DNA from 2 places in the Bradyrhizobium sp. USDA 3364 genome. Region 1 is predicted to be linked to the other one. Evidence: predicted binding sites of a transcription regulator. Region 1 holds the regulator's gene; the other holds the start of a gene.
What was found. Region 1 encodes PhoB, which activates phosphate uptake and scavenging genes when phosphate is short. Its sites were predicted from a motif close to TGTCATNNANCTGTCAT; they were not measured.

Region 1 (4,416 bases):
CACATCCGCCAGCACGCCGGGATAGCGGTCGACCACGGAAGCGAGCTTCTGCTTGAGCAGCAGCGACATCTTCTGGACGTGATCGAAGAAGCCGGGCTTCAGCATAACGTCGAGCACGGCATTGGCCGCGGCGACCGCGAGCGGATTGCCGCCGAAGGTCGAGCCGTGCGAGCCCGGCGCCATGCCGGCCGCAGCCTGCGCGGTCGCCAGCACTGCGCCGATCGGGAATCCGCCGCCGAGCGCCTTCGCCAGCGACATCACGTCCGGCGTGACACCGGTGCGCTTGTAGGCGAACAGGTCGCCGGTGCGGCCCATGCCGGTCTGCACCTCGTCGAAGGCGAGCAGCAGGCCGTGCTCGTCGCACAGCGCGCGCAGCGCCTTGAAGAAAGCCTGCGGCGCCGAGCGTACGCCGCCCTCGCCCTGGATCGGCTCGATCAGGATGCCGGCGGTGTGCGGGCCGATCGCCTTCTTGACCGCCTCGATGTCGCCGTGCGGCACCTGGTCGAAGCCATCCATCGGCGGGCCGAAGCCTTCGAGATATTTCGCCGAGCCGGTCGCAGCCAGCGTGCCCAGCGTGCGGCCGTGGAAGGCGCCTTCGAAGGTGATGATGCGGTAGCGCTCGGGGTGGCCCTTGGAGAAGTGATGATGACGGACCAGCTTGATCACGCCCTCCATCGCTTCCGCGCCGGAATTGCAGAAGAACACGAAGTCGGCAAAGCTCTGCTCGCAGAGCCGCGCGGCCAGCGCCTCGCCGTCCGGGCTCTTGAACAGGTTCGACATGTGCCAGAGCTTGGTCGCCTGCTCCTGCAGCGCCTTGACCAGATGCGGATGCGCGTGCCCGAGCGCGTTCACCGCGACGCCCGAGGTGAAGTCGAGATAGCGGTCGCCGTTGGTTGCGATCAGCCAGGCGCCCTCACCGCGCTCGAAGCCGAGATCGACCCGGGCGAAGACGGGGAGCAGATGCGACGAGGCAACGTTGGTCATGGCGTTCACTGCCGGTTTGAGGCCGACAATTGCCGCGCGCATTGACGCCAGCGCAGCAACGGCCAGCTTCGGAAAACAAAACGGCCGCCTTTGCGGGCGGCACGTGGCCAACATTCTATGCTGCGGCGGGTCAGTGTCAATCGCCAGGAGCCGCCGTTTGCCGGCCTTCCTGCGATGCGCAGCGTACACAATCCGTAGCATTCCGGTGCGGTGGAAAAGCCTCATTGCAATGCTTAACTGTGCTGGAACATGTGGACGCACGGCCGCGGACTCTTGCGCCAGAGTCACGCCATATTGTAGCGTTTGGCCTGTCGGGTACGACATCTCGTGCGGCAGTACTGGACCCTCTAAGTAGCCTTCGTGTCTCGCGTAAACGTTCGGGCGCAACACCGTGCCCGGCGAGGGCTAAGGGATTCTGGCCGCAGGGATATTTGTCCAGATTTGGCTCGCAGCGCCGCTCCAATGACTGGCCGGCGCCATGCGAAAGGAAGAATGCGATGACGGTATTGACCTGGTCCGACGATCGCGTCGAGCAGCTGAAGAAGCTCTGGGAGTCTGGCCTTTCGGCCAGCCAGATCGCAGCGGAACTTGGCAATGTGACGCGAAACGCCGTGATCGGCAAAGTGCACCGGCTCGGCCTCTCCGGTCGCGCCAAAGCACCCTCCACGGCGGCGCCGCGGCAGCGCAAGGCGCGTCCCGCTCAGCACATGATGCGGGTGGCGCGCCCGGTCTCGCGCGGCAACACCGCGCTCGCGCACGCCTTCGAGGTCGAGATGGAGCCCGATCCGATCTCCTACGACAACGTGGTGCCGATGAGCCAGCGGCTGTCGCTGCTCGAGCTCAACGAGGCCACCTGTCACTGGCCGGTCGGCGATCCCTCGAGCCCGGAATTCTTCTTCTGCGGCGGCAAGGCGCTCGCCGGCCTGCCCTATTGCGCGCATCACTCGCGCGTCGCCTACCAGCCCGCCGCCGATCGCCGCCGGCCGTCGGCGAAACCACAGATCAAGTAGCACTCGGGAAGCTAGCCTGGACTGCAAAACAAATCCCCGCGCAAGCGGGGATTTTTTGTGTGATGCGTAGCCCGGATGGAGCGCAGCGCACGACGTGAGGTGAGCACGCACGTCGGGCTCCCTCCCCCCCCCCTTGCGGGGGAGGGTTGGGGAGAGGGGTACCGCTTGCTCCGCTGATTATCGATCGCGAAGAATGCACCGTCGGTTCGGTTGAGGACGTCGCTACACGCCTTACGCCACAGCCCGGGGCTCACCCCTCTCCCCACCCTCCCCCGCAAGGGGGGAGGGAGCCAGACAGTGTGCTCACCTCACGTGATAGCGAACCAACTCACATCACCAGCCGCCGTTACGGTTGCGGCTCGGCTTTGGCAAACCGGTCGTCGAGCGCATAGCCGGCGCCGCGCACGGTGCGGATCGGGTCCTGCTCGCGGCCCGGATTGAGCAGCTTGCGCAGGCGGCCGATATGCACGTCGACGGTGCGCTCATCGATGTAGATGTCGCGGCCCCAGACGCTGTCGAGAAGCTGCTCGCGGCTGAACACGCGGCCGGGATGCTCGAGGAAGAACTCGAGCAAACGATACTCGGTCGGACCGAGATCGATCGGACGGCCCGAGCGCGCCACGCGGCGCTTCTCGCGGTCGAGCTCGATGTCGCCATAGGTCAGCACGGTCGCCAGCCGCTCCGGGCTCGCGCGGCGCAGCAGGCCCTTCACCCGCGCCAGCAGTTCCGGCACCGAGAACGGCTTGACGATGTAATCGTCGGCGCCGGTAGCAAGCCCGCGCACGCGCTCGCTCTCCTCGCCGCGCGCGGTCAGCATGATGATCGGAAGCTGCTTGGTTTCGGGCCGCGCCCGCAGGCGGCGGCACAGCTCGATGCCGGACAGGCCCGGCAGCATCCAATCGAGCACCACGAGGTCGGGGACGCGCTCCTTCAGACGGGTGTCGGCATCGTCGCCGCGCCCAACCGTTTCGACATCGTAGCCTTCCGCATCGAGGTTGTAGCGCAACAGCGTCGTCAGCGCTTCCTCGTCTTCGACTACCAGAATGCGTGCGCTCATCGGTCTAAGTTCTTTCTTTGTGGTGATCCGTTGCCCAGACGCAAACCGAAACGCTCACTTCTCTCGAGCACGATCCTCGCGCAAACGCTTTGTCGCGAAGACAATCCGGTTTCCGCTATTGGAGATCATGCCCTAGTTACCCGGCACCGTGGTGGCAAAAGTCGTCATGTCGCCCTTGGGGCGCTTGTCGGTGATCTGCTGGCCCTCGATCATGTAGAACACGGTCTCGGCGATATTGGTGGCGTGGTCGCCGATGCGCTCGATGTTCTTGGCGCAGAACATCAGATGGATGCAGAACGAGATGTTGCGCGGATCCTCCATCATGTAGGTGAGCAGTTCGCGGAACAGCGAGGTGCAGATCGCGTCGACCTCCTCGTCGCCCTTCCAGACGTTCATCGCCGCCGGCAGATCGTGCGCGGCGTAGGCGTCGAGCACCGACTTGACCTGCGACAGCACGAGGTCGGTCATGTGCTCCAGGCCGCGGATCAGCTTCAACGGCTGGAAATCGCTCTCCAGCGCCGCGACGCGCTTGCCCATGTTCTTGGCGAGGTCGCCGATCCGCTCGAGGTCGGTGGCGACTCGCATCGCGCTGACGATCTCGCGCAGGTCGATCGCCATCGGCTGGCGGCGGGCGATCGTCAGCACCGCGCGCTCTTCGATGACGCGCTGCAGATTGTCGATGTCGATGTCGGCGGCGACCACGCGCTTGCCGAGCGCGACGTCGCGACGGATCAGCGCATCGACCGATTCGGTAATCATCCGTTCGACGAGGCCGCCCATCTCGGCGACCAGGCGGGTCAACTCCTGCAGGTCGCTGTCGAATGCCTTGGCGGTATGTTCAGAAGCCATCGCTTGTCTCCTCAGCCCGGTCAACCAAACCGGCCGGTGATGTAGTCCTGGGTGCGCCGATCGCTCGGGGAGGTGAAGATCTTGTTGGTGTCGTCGAACTCGATCAGCTCGCCGAGATACATGAAGGCGGTCTTGTCGGAGACGCGCGCCGCCTGCTGCATGTTGTGGGTGACGATCGCGATCGTGTAGTCCTCGGAGAGCTCCTGGATCAGCTCCTCGACCTTGGCGGTCGAGATCGGATCGAGCGCCGAGCACGGCTCGTCGAACAGGATCACCTCGGGACGCACCGCCACGGTGCGCGCGATGCACAGCCGCTGCTGCTGGCCGCCGGAGAGCGACAGGCCGGAGGCGTTCAGCTTGTCCTTGACCTCGTTCCACAGCGCGCCGCCGCGCAGCGCCTTCTCGACCCGGTCGTCCATCTCGGACTTCGAGATCTTCTCGTAGAGGCGGATGCCGAATGCGATGTTCTCGTAGATCGTCATCGGAAACGGCGTCGGCTTCTGGAACACCATGCCG
Region 2 (4,416 bases), 4.7 Mb from region 1:
CAGGCAGGATTTCACATAGAGCCTGGTCGGGGTCAGCAGCGCGGCGCCGAGCGTCATGACCGGCGCGAACGGCGCCGGCGCGTCATAGGCAACGCCGGACTGCTCGACGATCTTGCGCACCAGCGAATAGCCGTTGGAGTGCACGCCCGAGGACGCGAGCCCGATCACGGCGTCGCCCGCCGCGATATCTGCCGTCGGCAGCAGGGTGCCGCGTTCGGCCGCGCCGACGGCAAAGCCGCCGAGGTCGTAATCGCCGTCCTTGTAGAGGCCGGGCATCTCGGCAGTCTCGCCGCCGATCAGCGCGCAGCCGGATTCGCGGCAGCCTTCGGCGATGCCGGCGACGATCTGCGCGGTGGCCTCCGGGTGCAGCTTGCCGCAGGCGAAATAGTCGAGGAAGAACAGCGGTTCCGCGCCCTGCACGACGAGGTCGTTGACCGACATCGCGACCAGGTCGATGCCGATGCCGCCATGGATGCCGGTCTCGATCGCGATCTTCAGCTTGGTGCCGACGCCATCGGTCGCCGCCACCAGGACAGGATCCTTGAAGCCCGCGGCCTTGAGGTCGAACAGCCCGCCGAATCCGCCGATCTCGGCGTCCGCGCCGGGACGTGCGGTGGCCCGCACCATCGGCTTGATCAGATCGACCAGACGATTGCCGGCGTCGATATCGACACCCGAATCCGCGTAAGTGAGCCCGTTTTTGCGCTCGGTCATGCCCAATTCCAGATGATCAGGGGCTGGTTACGAGGAATTCCGCCCCCGCGCAATGGCTCGCGGGCAGCTCGCCGCGATACTATGTAGATAACACAAGGCCGCAGCTGAAAAGAGCTGGATATCGAGTAAAATCAGGCTTCTAGCCGGGAAGCGATCCAAGTTGAGCATTCCGAATATCATTACCCTCGCCCGCATCATCCTGGTGCCGGTGATCGTCTGGGCCATCGTCTCGAGCCAGATGGAGATCGCCTTCGCGATCTTCGTGATCGCCGGCGTGTCGGATGCGGTCGACGGTTTCCTCGCCAAGCGCTTCAACATGGCAAGCGAGCTCGGCGCCCTGCTCGACCCGCTCGCCGACAAAGCGCTCCTGGTGTCGATCTATATCGCGCTCGGGATCTGGGGTGCGGTGCCGCGCTGGATCGTGATTCTCGTGGTGTCGCGCGACATCATGATCGTCTCCGCCGTGATTGTGTCATGGTTGTTCGACAAGCCGGTCGAGATGAAACCGTTGATGGTGTCGAAGCTGAACACGGTGGCGCAGGTCGCGTTCGCGGCGCTGGTGCTGGCCTCGCTCGGTTTCGGCTTTCAGCCGCACCCCTACGACCTGATCCTGATGGGGCTGGTCACGATCTTTACTTTGGGTTCGGTGTCCCTCTATCTCGTGGAGTGGGTGCGGCACATGAGCACGATCGAAGCTCGGTAGACCGGCTTTCCCGCGACAAGGCGAAGCGCTTGCGCGGAGATTCATGCTAAATCGAAGTGGTCTGGAGACTTGTGTGGCCAGTAGCGTTCAACCTCGTCAATTGGCCTTGGCCCTGCCGCACGAGGAGAAACTGACCCGCGACGATTTCCTCGAGGGGCCCGCCAACGAGGCGGCGCTGGCGCTGATCGACGGCTGGCCCGACTGGCCGAATCGAATCATGCTGCTGGTGGGCCCCGACGGCTCCGGCAAAAGCCACCTCGCCGCGATCTGGGCCGAGAGCGCCGGCGCGCGCTCGACCGCCGCGCATGCGCTGACCGCCGAGGCGGTGCCGACGGCGCTTGCCACCGGCGCGCTGGTGGTCGAGGACCTCAGGCCATCGGATTTCGACGAGCGCGCGATGTTTCACCTGCTGAATCTCGCACGCCAGGACGATGCCTTCGTCCTGATCACGGCGCGCGTGCCGCCGTCGGCGTTTGAGATCGAACTGCGCGACCTGAGGTCGCGGCTCCGCGCGGTGCCGACGGTGGCGCTGCTGCCGCCCGACGACCAGCTGTTCCGCGGCCTGATCGTCAAGTTCTGCGCCGACCGCCAGATGAGCGTGGACGAACCGCTGGTCAGCTTTCTCTGCAACCGGATCGAGCGTTCCTACGTTGCCGTCCGGCAGGTGGTCGAGCTGCTCGATACCGAGGCACTGCGGCTCGGCCGGCCGGTCACGAGGGCGCTGGCGGCGGAGCTGCTGCGCGACGCCTGAGCCGTGCCGCGGCTTGACGGCGCAGGCGGGCGGCACATCAATGTCATCGAAACGTCATCGCAATATCACATGGTCGGAACGGCCTTCGGCTAGACCGCCCCGGCCCCCTGCCCCGAATTGGACCAGCATTTGATGGACTCGGCACAAGCAACTGAAATCAAAGAGAAAGAGGCGGAACTCCCGCCCGTCCCCGCGATCGCGACAAGCCCCGAGCGCTTCATCAACCGGGAGCTCTCCTGGCTGCATTTCAATCGGCGGGTGCTCGAGGAATCGGTCAATCTCGGCCATCCCGTGCTGGAGCGGGTCCGCTTCCTGTCGATTTCGGCGAATAACCTCGACGAGTTCTTCATGGTCCGCGTCGCCGGTATCAAGGCGCAGGTCCGCGAGGGCATCGCCGAGCGCAGCCCGGACGGCCTGCTGCCGGCCGAGCAGCTCGTGATGATCAACAAGACCGTGTCGCAACTCGCCTCCGACCAGCAGGCGATCTGGAGCGACCTGCGCGACATCCTGTCCAAGGTCGGCATCCAGCTGGTCGACGGGCGCGACGTCACCAAGTCCGAGCGCGCCTGGATCGAGGATCACTTCCTCCACAGCATCTTCCCGCTGCTGACCCCGCTCGCGATCGACCCGGCGCATCCCTTCCCGTTCATCCCGAACCTCGGCTTCACGGTGGCGCTGCAATTGGCGCGGATCTCCGACGGCAAGGCGATGAACGCGCTGATTCGCATGCCCGGCAAGATCGACCGCTTCATCCGCATCCCGTCCAGCAAGGAAGGTGCGCCGGCGCGTCTGATCACGCTTGAGCAGGCCACCGGCCTGTTCATCGGCCGCCTGTTCCCCGGCTACACCGTCAAGGGCCAGGGCGCGTTCCGCATCATCCGGGACTCCGAACTGGAAATCGAGGAAGAGGCCGAAGACCTCGTTCGCCTGTTCGAGACCGCGCTCAAGCGCCGCCGTCGCGGGTCGGTGATCCGGCTCGAGATCGAGGCCACGATGCCCGAAGAGCTGCGCATCTTCGTGCAGCACGCATTGTCGGCCGCCGACGATGAAGTGATCCTGGTCGACGGCGTGCTCGCGATGAACGAGCTGTCGCAGCTCACCCGCCTCAATCGCCCCGACCTCGAATTCCCGCCCTATGTGCCGCGCCACCCCGAGCGCGTGCGCGACCATGGAGGCGATATCTTCGCCGCGATCCGGCAGAAGGACCTCGTGGTCCATCACCCCTATGAATCCTTCGACGTCGTCGTCCAGTTCCTGCAGCAGGCGGCGCGCGATCCCGACGTGGTCGCGATCAAGCAGACGCTCTATCGCACCTCGAACAATTCGCCGATCGTGCGCGCGCTGGCGGAAGCCGCCGAAGCCGGCAAGTCGGTCACCGCGCTGATCGAACTGAAGGCGCGCTTCGACGAGGAAGCCAACATCCGCTGGGCCCGCGACCTCGAACGCGCCGGCGTGCAGGTGGTCTACGGCTTCATCGAACTGAAGACGCACGCCAAGCTGTCCATGGTGGTGCGCCGCGAGGGCGGCAATCTCACCACCTATGTGCACACCGGCACCGGCAACTACCATCCGGTCACCGCGCGCATCTACACCGACCTCTCCTACTTCACCTCGGACCCGATCATCGGCCGCGACGTCGCGCGTGTGTTCAACTACATCACCGGCTATGCCGAGCCGAGCGACATCGAGAAGATGGCGGTGTCGCCGCTGACGCTGCGCAAGCGGATCATCGAGCACATCCATGACGAGATCGCCCACGTCAAGCATGGCCGCACCGGCGCGGTCTGGATGAAGATGAATGCGCTGGTCGACCCCGACATCATCGACGCGCTGTATGAAGCCTCGCAGGCCGGCGTCGCGGTCGAGCTCGTGGTGCGCGGCATCTGCTGCCTGCGGCCGGGCCTGCCGGGATTGTCGGAGAACATCCGCGTCAAATCGGTGATCGGCCGGTTCCTGGAACACGGCCGAATCTATTGCTTCGGCATGGGCCAGGGCCTGCCGAGCACAAAAGCTGCTGTGTATATCTCGTCTGCCGACATGATGCCGCGCAACCTCGACCGCCGCGTCGAGGTTCTCTGTCCGCTGCAAAATCCCACGGTGCATCAGCAGGTTCTCGAACAGATCATGGTCGCGAACCTGAAGGACACCGAGCAGAGCTGGCAATTGTTGCCGGATGGATCGTCAACGCGTATGAAGGCCGCGAAAGGCGAAGAGCCCTTCAATCTGCATGACTATTTCATGACAAATC

Region 2: ACVILL_RS30575 (RNA degradosome polyphosphate kinase) is a predicted target of PhoB. The motif match lies at 2,210-2,226, and genes of this name have one in related genera.

The regions. Positions count from the first base shown of each region.
Region 1 is NZ_JBSRYG010000002.1:1,843,821-1,848,236, forward strand. It holds gene ACVILL_RS08585 (acetylornithine transaminase) at 1-984, opposite strand, end outside; gene ACVILL_RS08590 (GcrA family cell cycle regulator) at 1,482-1,994, shown strand; gene phoB (phosphate regulon transcriptional regulator PhoB) at 2,341-3,051, opposite strand; gene phoU (phosphate signaling complex protein PhoU) at 3,184-3,900, opposite strand; gene pstB (phosphate ABC transporter ATP-binding protein PstB) at 3,921-4,416, opposite strand, start outside.
Region 2 is NZ_JBSRYG010000002.1:6,554,223-6,558,638, reverse strand. It holds gene purM (phosphoribosylformylglycinamidine cyclo-ligase) at 1-714, opposite strand, end outside; gene ACVILL_RS30585 (CDP-alcohol phosphatidyltransferase family protein) at 875-1,417, shown strand; gene ACVILL_RS30580 (chromosomal replication initiator DnaA) at 1,491-2,168, shown strand; gene ACVILL_RS30575 (RNA degradosome polyphosphate kinase) at 2,301-4,416, shown strand, end outside.